2 regions of the Thermostichus sp. OS-CIW-20 genome follow, and region 1 is predicted to be linked to the other one. Evidence: riboswitches for the same ligand, from Rfam matches in the RefSeq annotation. Region 1 holds a riboswitch; the other holds the start of a gene.

Evidence for each region. A riboswitch is a leader RNA that binds a small molecule or an ion and turns the genes downstream of it on or off. The one in region 1 is predicted to bind cobalamin.
Region 2: it holds a riboswitch for cobalamin, as region 1 does, so the genes downstream of both, metE (5-methyltetrahydropteroyltriglutamate--homocysteine S-methyltransferase) here and ACVWXC_RS10505 (TonB-dependent receptor) in region 1, are expected to answer to the same signal.

Annotation. Positions count from the first base shown of each region.
Region 1 is NZ_JBSSEF010000030.1:13,811-21,173, forward strand. It holds gene ACVWXC_RS10490 (LptF/LptG family permease) at 1-1,003, opposite strand, end outside; gene ACVWXC_RS10495 (pentapeptide repeat-containing protein) at 1,192-2,409, opposite strand; gene ACVWXC_RS10500 (DUF1565 domain-containing protein) at 2,573-4,363, shown strand; cobalamin riboswitch at 4,455-4,595, shown strand; gene ACVWXC_RS10505 (TonB-dependent receptor) at 4,636-6,579, shown strand; gene ACVWXC_RS10510 (DUF1636 domain-containing protein) at 6,677-7,093, shown strand; gene ACVWXC_RS10515 ((2Fe-2S) ferredoxin domain-containing protein) at 7,103-7,363, shown strand, end outside.
Region 2 is NZ_JBSSEF010000014.1:6,457-13,819, reverse strand. It holds gene moaC (cyclic pyranopterin monophosphate synthase MoaC) at 1-752, shown strand, start outside; gene ACVWXC_RS06975 (MoaD/ThiS family protein) at 691-990, shown strand; gene ACVWXC_RS06970 (molybdopterin synthase catalytic subunit) at 991-1,476, shown strand; tRNA gene ACVWXC_RS06965 (tRNA-Arg) at 1,510-1,584, shown strand; cobalamin riboswitch at 1,599-1,803, shown strand; gene metE (5-methyltetrahydropteroyltriglutamate--homocysteine S-methyltransferase) at 2,210-4,453, shown strand; gene ACVWXC_RS06955 (methyltransferase domain-containing protein) at 4,668-5,660, shown strand; gene ACVWXC_RS06950 (FAD-dependent hydroxylase) at 5,663-6,907, shown strand; gene ACVWXC_RS06945 (helicase HerA domain-containing protein) at 6,877-7,363, opposite strand, start outside.

The DNA of each region.
Region 1 (7,363 bases):
AGTAGGCAAACACCAACAGGATCCCGAAGACGACACCCCCATAGCGGCCCACCCGCCGCGCAGTGGTGGATCCCAGGGGAAGGGAGATCAAGACGGCAAAAAAGCTGGCCAAGGGCAGGGAAAAGCGCATGTGGAACTCGGTGCGCAGGGGCTGGGTATTGAGGTTGGAGCGGGCCAGGCGGGAGATGCGCTCCGCCAGCTCCGGCAGGCTCAGCTCGTTGGGCGGAACCGGCGGCTGCATCAGGGCGGCCAGATCTTGGGAGACCTCTAGCGGCTTGCGGTCGAAGGGCTCTTCGGCCAGGCTGAGGCCGTCAGGGCCGTAGCGGTGGGTCACCCCTTCGCTGAGGGTCCAGTCCAGGCCATTCCACACCGCCTGGGCCGCCAGGGTCACCTCTGCCAACTGGTACTTGCCCCCCGGCAAGGGATCCACCTGCAAGATGGTGACATCCTGCATGGTGTTCAGCCGCGGATCCACCTGGCGGATGAAAAACCAGAGGTTGTCTTCCGTCCCGCCAACGCGGGCGGTTCTGAAAAAGACGTCGTATTGCACCGGGGTGGTGGCCCGGGCCAGGAGCGCCTGCTGGTCGATCTGGCGGATTTCTCGTTTGCTGGCCGGCAGGAGCACGTTGCTGATCCAAAAAGCGCTCAGGCTCATGAGCAGCCCCACCAGCAACAGGGGACGAAAAATGCGCGTAAACGGGATCCCGGCTGCCCGCATGGCGGTAATCTCGCTGTTGCCGCTCAGCTTGCCCAAGGTGAGCATGGTGGCAAAAAAAGCGGCGATGGGCATGCCCAGCAGCACCATCTCCGGCAGATCCAAAATGAGAAGGCGCAACACCGTCAGGGGCGGCACGGATCCCTCGACCAGCCGCTCGGCCAAGGTAAAGAGCCGGCCTGCCAAAAGCAGCAGGGTTCCCCCAGCTATACCGGCCAGCACCGGCGTGAGCATCTGCCCAAACAGGTAGCGCTCCAGCAGCCAGAACTTGGTGAGCAAGCGGGCCATGTCCAACAATTGAGGGATTGGGGCTATTTCAGGCTAGCTTGAACGGTTCTCCGGCAGGCCCTCACCCCCAGCCCCTCTCCCAGAGGGAGAGGGGAGCTGGGATCAACTCACAAGCTGTTTCATGGCTGTTTGCCATGACCATGGCAGCGCTGGCGTTGAACCCAGGTTTGCCGGCCATTGGCTCTGGATCAAGGCCTCCGGGAGGCCGGCGGCTCGGCAGGAGGGGGTAAGGGCTCGGTTTCGCCGCCGGGATCCAAACGGCTGGCCGAGGAGTTGAGGGGAAGCGGGGGCTCAGGATCCAGCTTGGCTCCCCAGGCGGCCAGGTAGGCTCTTTGTTCGGGGGAAAGGCGACGCACCCGGCGAAAGTCCGCGCCGGCCACGATGGCGCCGGCGTAGGCCCCGCTTTTAAAATCGGGCTTTTTTCCTGGCTGAGCCGGAGAAGCCGTCTGCAGGGATCCCACAAACAAGAGGGCGCGGTAGAGATCGGCGCCGCGCAGGTCGGCATTGCGCAGGTTGGCCCCGCAGAGGTTGGTGTGGCTGAGGTCGCAATCCCGCAGGTTGGCTCTTTCCAGGCTGGCCTCGCTGAAGTCCACCCCCCGCAGCAGGGTGCCATGCAGGTCGGCCCCTTCCAGCATGGTGCCCAGATTCACCACCCGGATCCCGTTGAGGCGATCCCGCTGGTAGCCGCCTTTGCCGTCCAGGATGGGCCGGCCCAGGTGTTCGTCGCGGCGCAGGGGGCTAAGCAAGTTAGCGGTGGAGAGGAAGCGCAGGATCTTGGCTTTGCCAAAGCGATCCACGCCGTTGAGGAGCGCCGCCGTGCGCCCGGCCGCAATGGCCCGCTCCAGGGGCCAGTCGTCCAACTGCCCGTCAGGGGAGAGAACCAGGTTGGAGATGCCCTCGAAGTAGGCGTCGATGGTCTGCTGCTGGGTGATGATGTTCTGCTGGATGGTGAGGTCGCGGGAGATGACGTACTGCCGCCAGGCGATGTAGGCGGCCAGGAGGGCGATCAGGATCTGACCTGTAGCCCCGAACACCTCGCCCAAAGCCCCGATGGCCTCCCAGCTCAGGGATCCCAGGGCCGAGAAGGCTCCACTCCAGACCAATCCTCCCATCACCGCCAAGCCGAGAGCTGCTGCCGCCCACCCCAGGCTGGGCCAGGTGGTCAGCCACTGCCAGAGGTCGCGCCCGATCTGCACCCAGAGCGGCTGCCCCCACCAGCCGGCCAGGCCCAGCCAAGCCAGCACCGCCCCCCAGCCCAGGGCCGGCTGCCCTGCCCACTGGCCCAGCAGCAGCAGCAGGGCTGGGATCCCCAACAACAGCAGGTTGAGCAGGGGGCGCCCAGACGAGAGGGAAGCCAGCGGCAACTCTTGGGAGGAGCCTTCGCGGGCAAGGGCTTCGTCGGTCATGGCAAGGGTATACTCTAGGGGTAGCGTTGGATCTACAAAAAGAAGCCTGCGTCAGTCCGTATTTGGAGTTGGGGAAGAGGGCAGGATCCTGCCTGTCAGGTTTGGTAGGATAGCCTCGACCCTCCTTCCTTCTCTGGCCCAGCCTGGTGTGGGGATGACTCCTATGATCTCTTCCTTATCGTTCATCCGTCTGCAGAAATCCGGCGAACACCAATTTACAGCAGTCCTGCCTGACTTGCGGTTGCAGCGTCACGGCTCCGCGACGCTGACGCGACTGGCCACCTCTTTGCTGTTGAGCACCAGCTTACTGCTGGCGGCAGGAAGGGATCCCAGTTGGGCGCAAACTTCCCTGGACACCGGCCTTTTGGAGAAGCAGGCCCTGCCCCAAGCGCCGCCGCTGCCGGACGACCGCCCCGCCATTTTTGTGGATGCCGCCAATGGCAGCGATACCCAAGGGGATGGATCCCGCAACAACCCCTTCAAGACCATCACCCATGCCATCAGCCGGGCGCCAGCCGGCAGCATCATCCAGCTTCTGCCGGGGGTGTACAGCGCAGAAAGCGGCGAAGTCTTCCCCATCCGCCTCAAGGCCGGCCTTATCTTGCGCGGGGACGAGTCCACCTTGGGAGAGGGCTACCTGATCGATGGCGGCGGCACCTACATGAGCCCGACCTTGGCCCGGCAAAACGTTGCCCTGCTGGCAGAGACCGGCTCAGAGGTGCGGGGGGTTACCCTGCGCAACCAGGGTCGGCGCGGCTACGCCCTCTGGGTAGAATCGGCTTCCCCGCGCATTCTCAACAACAGCTTTGTGGGCAGCATCCACGACGGCATTTTCATCGCCGGCGCCTCCAACCCCTGGATAGAAGGCAACCGCTTCTACAAAAACGGGGCCAACGGCATCTCCGTCTTGGGCACCTCCCAGCCCACCATTGTCAACAACCTCTTCCAAGAGACCGGCTTTGGCCTCACCATCGACCAGCGCTCGGCGCCGATTGTGCGCAACAACCGCATCCTGCAAAACCGCACCGGCATTGTGGTCGGCGGCAGCGCCCGTCCCATCCTGCGCAACAATCTCATTGCCCGCAACCTGGAGACTGGCCTGACAGCTATCACCACCGCCCAGCCAGATTTGGGCACGGCTTCGGATCCCGGCAACAACATCTTTGAGGGGAACGGCCAGTACGACATCCACAACGCCACCCGCGGCCTGCGCCTCAACGCCAATGGCAACCAACTGGCCGGCAAAACCAAAGGGGAGCTGGATCTGGCCGGCCAGACCACGGTGGCTGCGCTGCCCAGCAACGCCCCGCCACCCATTGCGGCAGGCGGCTTGACGCTGCCCACAACTCCGCAGGCCGAGCCTCCGGCTCCCAGCAGGGATCCCCAGCCGGCGGCGGCCTCTCCCACCTTGCCGGTGGTGACGGTGCCCCAATCGACTGCCCCCGTTCCCCCTCCTGCAGCGGGATCGGGAGGGCGCATTTTGCCCAGTGCCCCCCCTCAGCCGGCAGGCGCTCAACCCCAGGAGTTTGTTGCCGTCCCCTTCACCCCCGATGGCTCCACCACGCCTGCCCAACCGGTTGAGCCTGCTCCTGCCACTCCCGTCCGCCAGCAATCTGTGGCTCCTCTCACGGATATTACTACCCTCCTGCCACCCCCGGCTCGCCGACAAGCGGGCAGCAGCCCAACAACCCCCCCTGTTCCCGTTGCCGCGGCTCCAGAACCGGCGGTAGCCCCAGCAGAGTCGGCCACCCGCTTTCGTGTGCTGGTGACCCCCAAGGGCAGCGACGATTTGCAGCGGCTGCGGCAGCTCGTCCCCGAAGCGGTGGAGACCGTGTTCAACGGCAGGAGGGTGCTGCAGGCCGGCCTCTACGACAGCCGCAGCCAGGCCCAGTCAGTCTTGGATCGGCTGTTGGACGCCGGCTTTGACGCGGTGGCGGAGATGATCTTCCGTTGACCTCACTGCCCAGGGATCCCCCCCGGCAGGATAGGAACTCCCCAGCAGGGAATGTATGATGCCTAGCACGGCTTTTTCCAGAGCAATGGGGAGGAAAGCCGTGCCGTCAGGTTGTCCTGGGGATCAGCCAGGGCAAGCAAGGGGGAAAGTCCGGTGCAAATCCGGCGCTGTGCCGCAACTGTGATGGGCAAAAGCCCTCAGTCAGGATGCCCGCCTGCGGCTTTGGCTCAAAGCTTAGCCCTTCCGCGTCGCACGGAAGCAGGAGCAACCGGATGAAAGTAACTGTATGTCTCAGCCTTGGGCTGGGGATCTTGAGTTTGGGGATCCCGGCCTGGGGGCAGGCAATCTTGGATACCGGCCTCAGCGCCGAGATTTTGAATCAACCCGTCACCACCCCGTTTCGCCGTCCCGGCCTGCTGCGAGAGTCTTCCCGCCCAGTCTATGTCATCACCCGCCAGCAGATGCGCCAGCAAGGGGCAAGGACGGTGCAGGAAGCCCTGCGCTACTTGCCCGGGATCCTCAGCGATGGCACAGCGGGAACTCAGTTGGGAGCTCTTAGCTCTCAATTCATGCGAGGGGCGCGAACGGCGCAGGTATTGGTGCTCTTGGATGGCCGCCCTCTCAACGATCTGGGTTTTTTCGGGGGGTTTGACCTCTCGCAAATCACCACCGATGTCGTCGAGCGAATTGAAGTCTCCCCCGGCGGCGGCTCTACCCTGTACGGCTCAGACGCCGTTGGCGGCGTGATCAACATCGTCACGGTGGAGCCGCAGCCAGAAACGGAGACGGTGCTGGAAGCGGCGGTCGGCAGCTACGGTCTCAATGAGCAAGGGATCCAAAGTCGCGGCCAAGCCCAGGATCTGGGCTGGGTGCTCAGCTATCGCCGTCTGCAAAGTAACAACGACTTTCCCTTTGCCATTGAGCGGCTGGGCAAGTCGGGCAGGCGGGAAAACTCGGCGGTGGAGTACCACAACTTGCAGGCCAAGCTCACCTGGCAACTGGCCGAAGATCAAGTCCTAACAGCCAACGCCCTCTACCTCAACAAAGCCTTTCGCGTGCCCGGCAGTGTAGAGTTTCCCTCTCCCGACGCAGAGCAAAACACCAACGATCTGCTGCTGGATCTCAGTTGGCTGTGGACTCAGGAAACAGGATCCCTGCAGGCAAGAGTCTTTTTGGACGATCTCAACTACCGCTTCAGCGCTCCGCAAAGCCAGGGATCCCGCGACGTCATCTTGCGCAATGGCTGGGGATCCCAGCTTCAATATGCTTGGCAGGCCGGCGAAAACCTAGAGGGAGTTTTGGGGGCAGATTATCGCTCTATCTCAGCCCGCAATACGACTTTTTCTTTTGCCAGGGGTTCTGCCAATATCAACTACGACGATACGGTTAACCAGGGGGCCCTGTTTGCCCGCCTGGACTACAGCCCGGATCCCCAGTTCCACCTCGACCTGGGCATCCGTCAGGACTTCAGCAGTTTGGCCAACGGCTCGGCCACCTCGCCGGCTGTGGGGATCCGGTGGGCAGTTGCCGAGGGAACTACCTTGAGGGCCAGCTACGCCGGCAGCTTTCGCACCCCCTTGATCTCGGAATTGTTCTTTCGGCTGCGCGGCTTTTTTGAAGTGGATGGCAACCCCAATCTCCGCCCAGAGCGAGGGGAGAGCTTGGACATCGGCCTGGATCAAACCTTGGGAGATTTTGGCCTGCTGCGCTTAACTTTTGCCCACAACCGCATCCGCGATGGCATCACCTTTGTCAGCCTTGGGCCGCGCCGGGGAACCTATGAAAATATCGGGCTGGTCGAATATACCGGCCTGGAAGCGGCTTTAGATTTGCGTTTGGGGGAAAACTGGACGCTTTTTGCCAACTATACCCTCAATGATCCCATCATCCGCGCTGCCCTTAACCCGGCCACAGTTGGCAAAGAGCTAGCCTTTGTGGGAGCCGATAGCCTGAACTTAGGCCTGACCTACCGTCACGAGCAAGGCTGGCACAGCTCAATTTTAGTCCATCACATTGGGAGCTTTTTTACCAACAACACCAACACGGAATCCCTACCAGGCTACACCACCGTAGCTTGGCGAGGAGGGATCCCGTTGGCTGAGGCCCTAAGCCTAGAGTTGGGGATCGACAACCTGCTGGATGAGCAGTATGAAGTTTTCCCCGGCTATCCCGGAGTTGGCCGCACGCTGAGGGTGAACTTGCGGGGGCAATTTTAGCGATATCCCAGGCTGTTTTTAACTCTCCGGCTGACCACTTTTAGCGAGAACTTTCCAAGTTGATTGTCTGCTTTACGGTTTAGTTTGGATGCAACTTATGGCGATCTCAACCAACTCTCTATCTCCTAACTTTTCTCCATCGACAACTTCGGCTCAAGCTGAGGCCGAACATTACCTCTGGATCTGCACCACCTGCGGATCTCGCTGGGTGAACGGCCAAAAAGAAGGGACTAGCAAAGGAGAAATGCTCCTGGCCGCCTTGCAATCGCAAGTGCTCAATTCCCAATTGCACCTGAAGCCAGTTGCCTGTATGAGCGGCTGCAGCCATGCCTGCGTGATTGCCCTAGCAGCCCCGGGGAAGATGACCTATGTCTTTGGCGATCTCGATCCAAAAGATGTAGAGCCAATCTTACAAACGGCGGAGCTGTATTTGACAAAGCCCGATGGGATCCTGCCCTGGGCAGAGCGCCCCATCAAAAAGGGGGTGATTGCCCGCATTCCGCCAATCCAATAGGAGCAACCTATGGCCGCTTTCAGTCCCTGGATCACGCCCTTAAACCAGACTTGGCAAGAGGTTTCCCCCACCGGCTGGACAACCGTTTACGAAGGGATCCCGGCTCACATCGACTGTCTTGGGCCATTGCTCTATGAGCTCTTTCAGGAGCGCTGGGCCGAGATCCAAGTGGGCCAGGTGGTGGAGGGAGGAGTGCTGGAGGCGGCCTTCAAGGATCCCCCTGCTCTCTGTGTGCTCTACGACGGCTATTTGACCGTGGCCACCGAAACT
Region 2 (7,363 bases), on a different contig from region 1:
GGGTTGAAATGGAAGCTCTCTGTGGTGCGGCAACAGCAGCGCTGACAATCTATGACATGTGCAAGTCGGTGTCGCCCCATATCTGCATCCAGGAGATCCGCCTAGTAACTAAGTCCGGCGGCAAAAACGCCCTCCTGGAACGTCCCCTCTATGGCTTGGTGCTCACAGGGGGACGTAGCAAGCGCATGGGTCGCGATAAAGCGCTGCTGAACCCTTTTGGCAAACCCCACGCCGCCTATCTCTATGAACTGCTGCAGCCCTACTGCCAGCAGGTTTACTTGTCAGCGCGTGCCGGTCAGTGGTCGGGCACAGCTCTAGAGCTCTTGCCCACACTACCAGATCTAGTAGAAAGCGTTGGCCCGATCAGTGGCCTATTGACTGCCTTGAATACTCATCCTGAAGCTAACTGGTTGGTTGTTGCCTGTGATCTACTGAACCTTCGGTCAGAAACAATCCAAAAGCTGCTGGATCACTACCAAGCCGAAACAATCGCAACTTGCTATGTTAACCCCGAGCGCGGCTTCCCGGAAGCTCTTTGCGCCATCTATACTCCTCAAGCTGCAGCGGTACTAGAAAGGGCTTACGCGGAAGGGGTGTACTGCCCTGTGGAAATCCTCAGCAGGCAGCCCTGCACCCTAGTTACCCCCAACCATGAGGTCGAGCTCATGAACGTCAATACCGCCGAGGAGTATGCCACTTTCCAATCAGTTTGGGGTAGTTGCAGCCATGGTAACTCAATCTGTCCTAAGTAAGACCGTAACAATTCAATATGTAGCAGTGCTGCGGGAACAGGCTCAGCGGAGCAGCGAAGTGCTGCAAACCAGTGCAGCAAACTACCTAGAGCTCTATCAGCAGCTGCAAGCAAAGTATGGATTTTCGCTAGCAGCGGAGGACGTTAAGGTTGCTGTCAATCATGAGTTCTGTGACTTGACTAGGCCGATAGATGAAGGTGCCTTGGTAGTTTTCATTCCACCAGTTTGTGGGGGCTAAATGCTGCGTTTTCTAATTGTGGATAGCACCATCCAGCCAGCTGAACTCAGTCGTTTGCTCGTCAATAACACAGCGGGTGCCTTAGTAACCTTCGAGGGCTGGGTACGCAACCACAGCCAGGGCAAACCTGTTCTCAGCTTGGAGTACGAAGTCTACGAGATCCTTGCCCAGAAGGAGGGCGAGAAGATCCTCCGAGAAGCCCACGCCAAGTTTGGCCTCTGCGGTGCTGTTGCCTGTCACCGCCAGGGTCATCTTGCAATTGGTGATATTGCGGTTTGGGTTGGTGCTACAGCTGAACATCGCGGCGCCGCTTTTGCTGGAGCACGTTACATCATTGATGCAATCAAGGAGCGCTTGCCCATTTGGAAAAAAGAGTACTACTGGGGTGAGCCGCCGCGTTGGGTTTTGTGTCAGAAAGCAAAGCCTTTGTTCCAGCAATTCCATAAGAACGCTATTGCTCGGCAGCCTTGCGGCGATACCCCCTAGCCTCTCTGCTAGTATCAGTGAGGTACCTGACCTGGGGCTGTAGCTCAGCCTGGATAGAGCAAGCGCCTCCTAAGCGCTAGGTCGGCGGTTCAAATCCGCCCAGTCCCGCTAAAACCAGTGATAGGATAAAGTCTACTGTCGGTTCTGACGGGGATCAGCCGTCAGAGGCAACGGGGAAAGTGCAGTGAGAATCTGCCGCTGTCCCGCAGCTGTGAGCCGGTTTTGGACTTGGGATCCCTAGTTCGTTGTTGCAAGAGGCCTTGAGACGCAAGCCAGCCCCTCCAAAACTGAGCAAGTCAGAATGCCCGCCGGCGGTTTTTCCACAGTTCACCATATCTGCGAGGTACAGATATGCTCCCCATTTTGACGTTAGCCCGTTCCCGTCTCGAAGTTTTTTCATCGGCCTGCTTACGGATTTTCGACGCTCTCGGATCGTAGGCACTCAGTCAAAAGCGCGGACAAGAGAGCTGAGCAGTTAGCTCAGGGGCAGCTAGGAGGACGGTTGCTCGCTTTGGTTGCACAAAAGAGTCCTCTGGGCATCCCCCTGTGCAGAGTGGGCAAGCCGCCAGGGTGAAGGAACGCCTTGACAGCTCCGGCAGGTTTCCTGGCCTAGGGAAAACCTTCTGCCGGGATGCCACCGATAGGCATGTCGGCGGCCATCTCTTGCTGCCTAGGTTGGATGACAACTGGCGGCAACCTCAATTACCGAATTCGATTCAGGACAAGGTACCTTATGGCCATTGAAACTCAAACCCTAGGCTATGCCCGCATGGGCAAGCGCCGCGAGCTGAAGAAAGCCCTGGAGGCCTTTTGGGGCGGCACCCTGGAGGCGGAAGCCTTGTTGGCGACGCTGCAGGATCTGGAGAGTCAGGCCTGGCGAACCCAGCGACAGGCCAACCTCGACCACATTGCCGTAGGAGATCAAACCCTCTACGACCACGTTTTGGACTGGGCCACCTGGCTGGGGCTGATTCCCTCCCGGTTTCAGAGCTTATCAGGCCTGGAGCGCTACTTTGCCATGGCGCGGGGGCAGGAGGGGCTGCCGGCCTTGGAAATGACCAAGTGGTTTGACACCAACTACCACTACCTGGTGCCGGAAATTGAGGCCGACGCGATCCCTCAGGCCCATTTCGACGACTTCCTGGCCACGGTGCGACGGGCGCAAGGGATCCTAGGAAACCGCACCAGCCCCGTCCTCCTCAGTCCGGTTACCCTTCTTGCTCTAAGCCAGCGCTCTGGCGAGTTGCGGGGGGATCTGGAGAAGCTGCTTCCTCTCTACAGAGAACTCTTGCAGGAGCTGCAGCGCCTGGGGATCCGGGAAGTGCAAGTCCATGAGCCCATCTTGGTGACCAGCGAAGGCAAAAGTCTTCAGGAAGCGGTGGAGCAGACCTACCGCTGGCTTGCAAGCGTGGGGATCCCTCTCCACCTGGTTACCTACTTTGACGACTTGGGGGAGACTTACCCCTGGGCGGTGGAGCTTCCGGTAGCTGGCCTCAGCCTCGACTTCACCCGCGGCCACAACCTGGAACTGGTCAGAGCCCACGGCTTCCCCGCCGACAAGATCCTGGGGGCGGGGGTAGTGGACGGGCGCAACGTCTGGCAGATCCAGCCCAAAGCCGTTCTGGCCACTCTGCAAGAGCTGCAAGCCCTAGCCCCCAACCTGCGGGTGCAGCCTTCTTGCTCGCTCCAATTTGTGCCCCACGACGCTGCTCTGGAAACCCACCTGCCAGAGCCTTTGCGCAATGTTCTCAGCTTTGCCGAGCAGAAGCTGGCCGAGGTGGTTCTGCTGGCCCGCACCCTCAACGGCGAAGACACCGCCGCCCAGCAGCAGGAGCTGGAGCAGCAGTGGCAGGCCTTCCAGGACTTCAATCCCCCCAACTCTACAGTGCGCCAGGCCTTGGCCAACCTGACGGCGCAGGACTTCCAGCGCTCCCTTCCCTACGAGCAGCGTATAGGCCGGCAGGTCAAGCTGCCACCGCTGCCGACCACCACCATCGGCTCTTTTCCCCAAACCCCCGAAGTGCGGCAGTGGCGGGTCAAGTACAAAAAGGGCGAGATCTCCCAGGCCGAATACGAAGCTGCCATCGACGCCGAAATTGCCAAGTGCATCCGCATCCAAGAAGAAATTGGCCTGGATGTGCTGGTGCATGGTGAGTTCGAGCGCACCGACATGGTGGAATACTTCGCCCAACAACTGCAGGGCTTTGCCTTTACCGAGCACGGCTGGGTGCAGAGCTATGGCAGCCGCTGCGTGCGTCCCCCCATTCTCTACGGCGACGTGTCTCGCCCTCGCCCCATGACGGTGCGGGAGTTCAAGGTGGCCCAATCTCTGACTCAAAAGCCGGTCAAGGGGATGCTGACAGGGCCGGTAACCATGCTCAACTGGTCCTTCCCCCGCGTTGACGTTTCCCGTCGCGAGCAGGCCCTGCAAATTGCCCTGGCCCTGCGGGCAGAGGTGGCCGACTTGGAAGCTGCCGGAGCCGCGATGGTGCAGGTGGACGAGCCAGCGCTGCGAGAGGGGCTGCCCTTGAAAAAAGAGCGCTGGCCAGAATACTTAAGTTGGGCGGTGGAGGCCTTCCGCCTGACTACCGCTGGCGCCAAGCCCGAAACCCAGATCCACACCCACATGTGCTACTCGGAGTTCGGGGACATCATCGAGCACATCGAGCGTCTGGATGCCGACGTCCTCTCCATCGAAAACAGCCGCAGCAGCAACAAAACCTTGCTGCAGATTGCCCAAGCCGGCTATCGCCACCAGGTAGGCAACGGCGTTTACGACGTTCACAGCCCGGCGGTGCCCGACACCGAGCAGATTCTCCGGCAACTGCGCCTGGGAGTGGCCCACTTGCCGCTAGAGCAAACCTGGGTCAACCCCGACTGCGGCCTAAAAACCCGCCGCTGGGAGGAAGTGATCCCTGCCCTGAAAAACATGGTGGCAGCCACTCAGCGTCTAAGGGAGGAGCTCCAGGCCACCTAGCCCCCGGCAAGGTTGCTCAGGCCAGCGTCTCCTCCGCGGGCAACCGTGCGGCTACGACACTCCTAGGCCGCCTTGCGGCTGGCAAATAGGGCAAGATGAGAGTGGGGCTTTGCTCCGCTGGATCAACGGAGGCCAGAAGGGATCCCCGCTGTGTCTGTTGCCACCGCAGCAACAATCATCAATTGCCATCTCTAGCCATCTCAAGGTAGTTCTAATGAATCCAACACTCTGGGTTTTTTGGGGCCTAGTCCTGCTCCTAGCTATAGGATTGGGAGCCTACCTGTTGACCGCCCGCAAGTACCGCTCTCCTGAATCGGTAGCCCGCGCCTACGACGAATGGACGCGAGACGGGATCCTGGAGTTCTACTGGGGCGAGCATATTCACCTGGGCCACTACGGATCCCCGCCGCGGCGGAAGAACTTCATCCAGGCCAAGCACGACTTTGTCCACGAGATGGTGCGCTGGGGCGGGCTGGATCGGCTGCCGCCGGGGACGACGGTGTTGGATGTGGGCTGCGGCATTGGCGGTAGTTGTCGCATCTTGGCCCGCGACTATGGCTTTGTGGTGACCGGCATCACCATCAGCCCGCAGCAGGTGCAGCGGGCCCAGGAGCTCACCCCCCCCGATCTGCCCGTCCGGTTTCAGGTGGCCGACGCCCTCAACCTGCCCTTCCCCGACGCCAGCTTTGATGTGGTCTGGTCCATCGAGGCGGGGCCCCACATGCCGGACAAGGCTCGCTACGCCAGCGAGATGCTGCGGGTGCTCAAGCCAGGCGGCATCTTGGTGGTGGCGGACTGGAACCAGCGCGACGACCGTCAAAAGCCCCTCAACTTCTGGGAGCGGCTGGTGATGCGGCAGTTGTTGGATCAGTGGTCGCACCCCGCCTTTTCCAGCATCGAGGGGTTTGCCGAACAGTTGCAAGCCACGGGCCTGGTGGAAGGACAGGTGCAAACTGCCGACTGGACGCAAGAAACTCTTCCTTCTTGGCTGGATTCCATCTGGCAGGGGGTTGTCCGTCCCGAAGGGTTGCTGAAGTTTGGCTTGGTGGGCTTGATCAAGTCGCTGCGGGAGGTGCCCACTTTCTTGCTCATGCGCCTGGCCTTCGGCACTGGCCTCTGCCGCTTTGGCATGTTCCGAGCGGTGCGGGCCGCCACGCCGGCAAACTCCGCCCGCCCAGAAGTAGTTGCCCACAGCACTCAGCACTAGAAATGACAACCCTTGCTCCCACTCCGACTACCTTGGCAGCCGTTTACGACGTGATCATCGTCGGCGGCGGCATTGCGGGCTTGACCCTAGCTTGTGCCCTGCAGGGATCCGGCCTGCGCTTGGCCCTCATTGAGGCCCAGTCGGCTGAGGCAGTCAGGCAGCGCCCCTTGGCCTATGCCCTTTCGCCGTTGTCGATCCGCATCTTTCGGGCCATCGGGGTGTGGGAGGCGCTGGCTCCCCACATCACACCCTTTGCCCAGGTGATTCTGACCGACGCCGACGCTCCCCAGCGGGTGACGTTTAGGCCGGAGGATGTGGGGGAAACGGCAGTTTTCTACTGCGGCGAACATGCTCGGCTGCAGCAGGTGCTCCAGGAGCGGGTGGCTGCCGATCCCCAGATCACCTGCTACTACGAAGCCAGGGTGGAGAGCGTAACCTACGGGGAGGCTGCGGCTGAGGTAGAGCTGGAAACGACCCAAGGCCGCCGCCGGCTGGCCGCCTCCCTGGTGGTAGCCGCCGATGGCCTGCGCTCCCAAGTGCGCCAGCGGGCAGGGATCCCGAGCGACGGCTGGGACTACTGGCAGTCGTGTATCACCGCTCTGGTGGCCCCTGCCCAAGACCACCAAAACGTCGCCTACGAGCGCTTTTGGCCTGCCGGCCCCTTCGCCATCCTGCCCCTGCCCGGCAACCGCTGCCAGGTGGTCTGGATCCTGCCCCACGAGCAGGCCAAGGCCACGCTGGCCCTTTCCCAGGCCGACTTCTTGGCCGAGATGCAGCGCTACTACGGCGACCAGGGCGGCTACCTTACCTTGCTGAACCCGCCCCAAGTCTTCCCGGCCCGCCTGCGCCAGAGCCGCCGCTACTATCAGCACCGCCTGGCTTTGGTGGGGGACGCCGCTCACCACTGTCATCCCGTAGCTGGCCAAGGGCTGAACCTCGGCATCCGCGATGCCGCTGCCTTGGCCCAAGTGTTGCTGGACGCCTGGAGACGACAGGAGGATTTGGGAGAGGTCCAAGTCCTGCGGCGCTACGGTCGCCGTCGCCGCTGGGAAAACTGGGTGGTGTTGCTCTTTACGGATCTCCTCACCCGCACTTTCTCCAACTCCTACTGGCCCCTGGTGGTCTTGCGGCGCTTGGTTTTGATAGGGATGATACGCTTTCCGCCGCTGCGGCGCTTTTTGCTGCGCCTGATGACCGGGCTGTGGGGCAGCCCTCTCTACAGCCCCAGTTCCTCCTTGGCCTTCTGAGCTGCCCAAAGCACCTCCGCATCGGCGGCCTCTGACCAATCGGGATCGGCGATCTCGGCGTAGAACCTCTGGTCGTAGGAGCGGGTTTGCACCACCACCGGCATGGGCACGGCATGGCCGAGAACCAGGGCCTGCTGTTTGGAATCCAGCTTGGCCAGCACCGTTTTCAAGTTCTGGCTGCCGGCTACACCCGTGAACACAGCCTCGATATCTTGGTCATCGTTGAGAAGGGCCGTGATGCGGGTGCCCAACTGCGACATCACCTCGCGGTCGAGACTGGAAGGGCGCTGATCCACCACCAGCAGCGTCACAAAGTACTTGCGCATCTCGCGGGCGATGGTGCCGAAAATGGTCTGCTTGGCCGCCCGCGGATCCAGAAAGCGGTGCGCTTCCTCGATGGTGATGCACAGTTGCCGGGGCCGGTCGAGGGGATTTTTGGACTGCAAGTACCGCTCC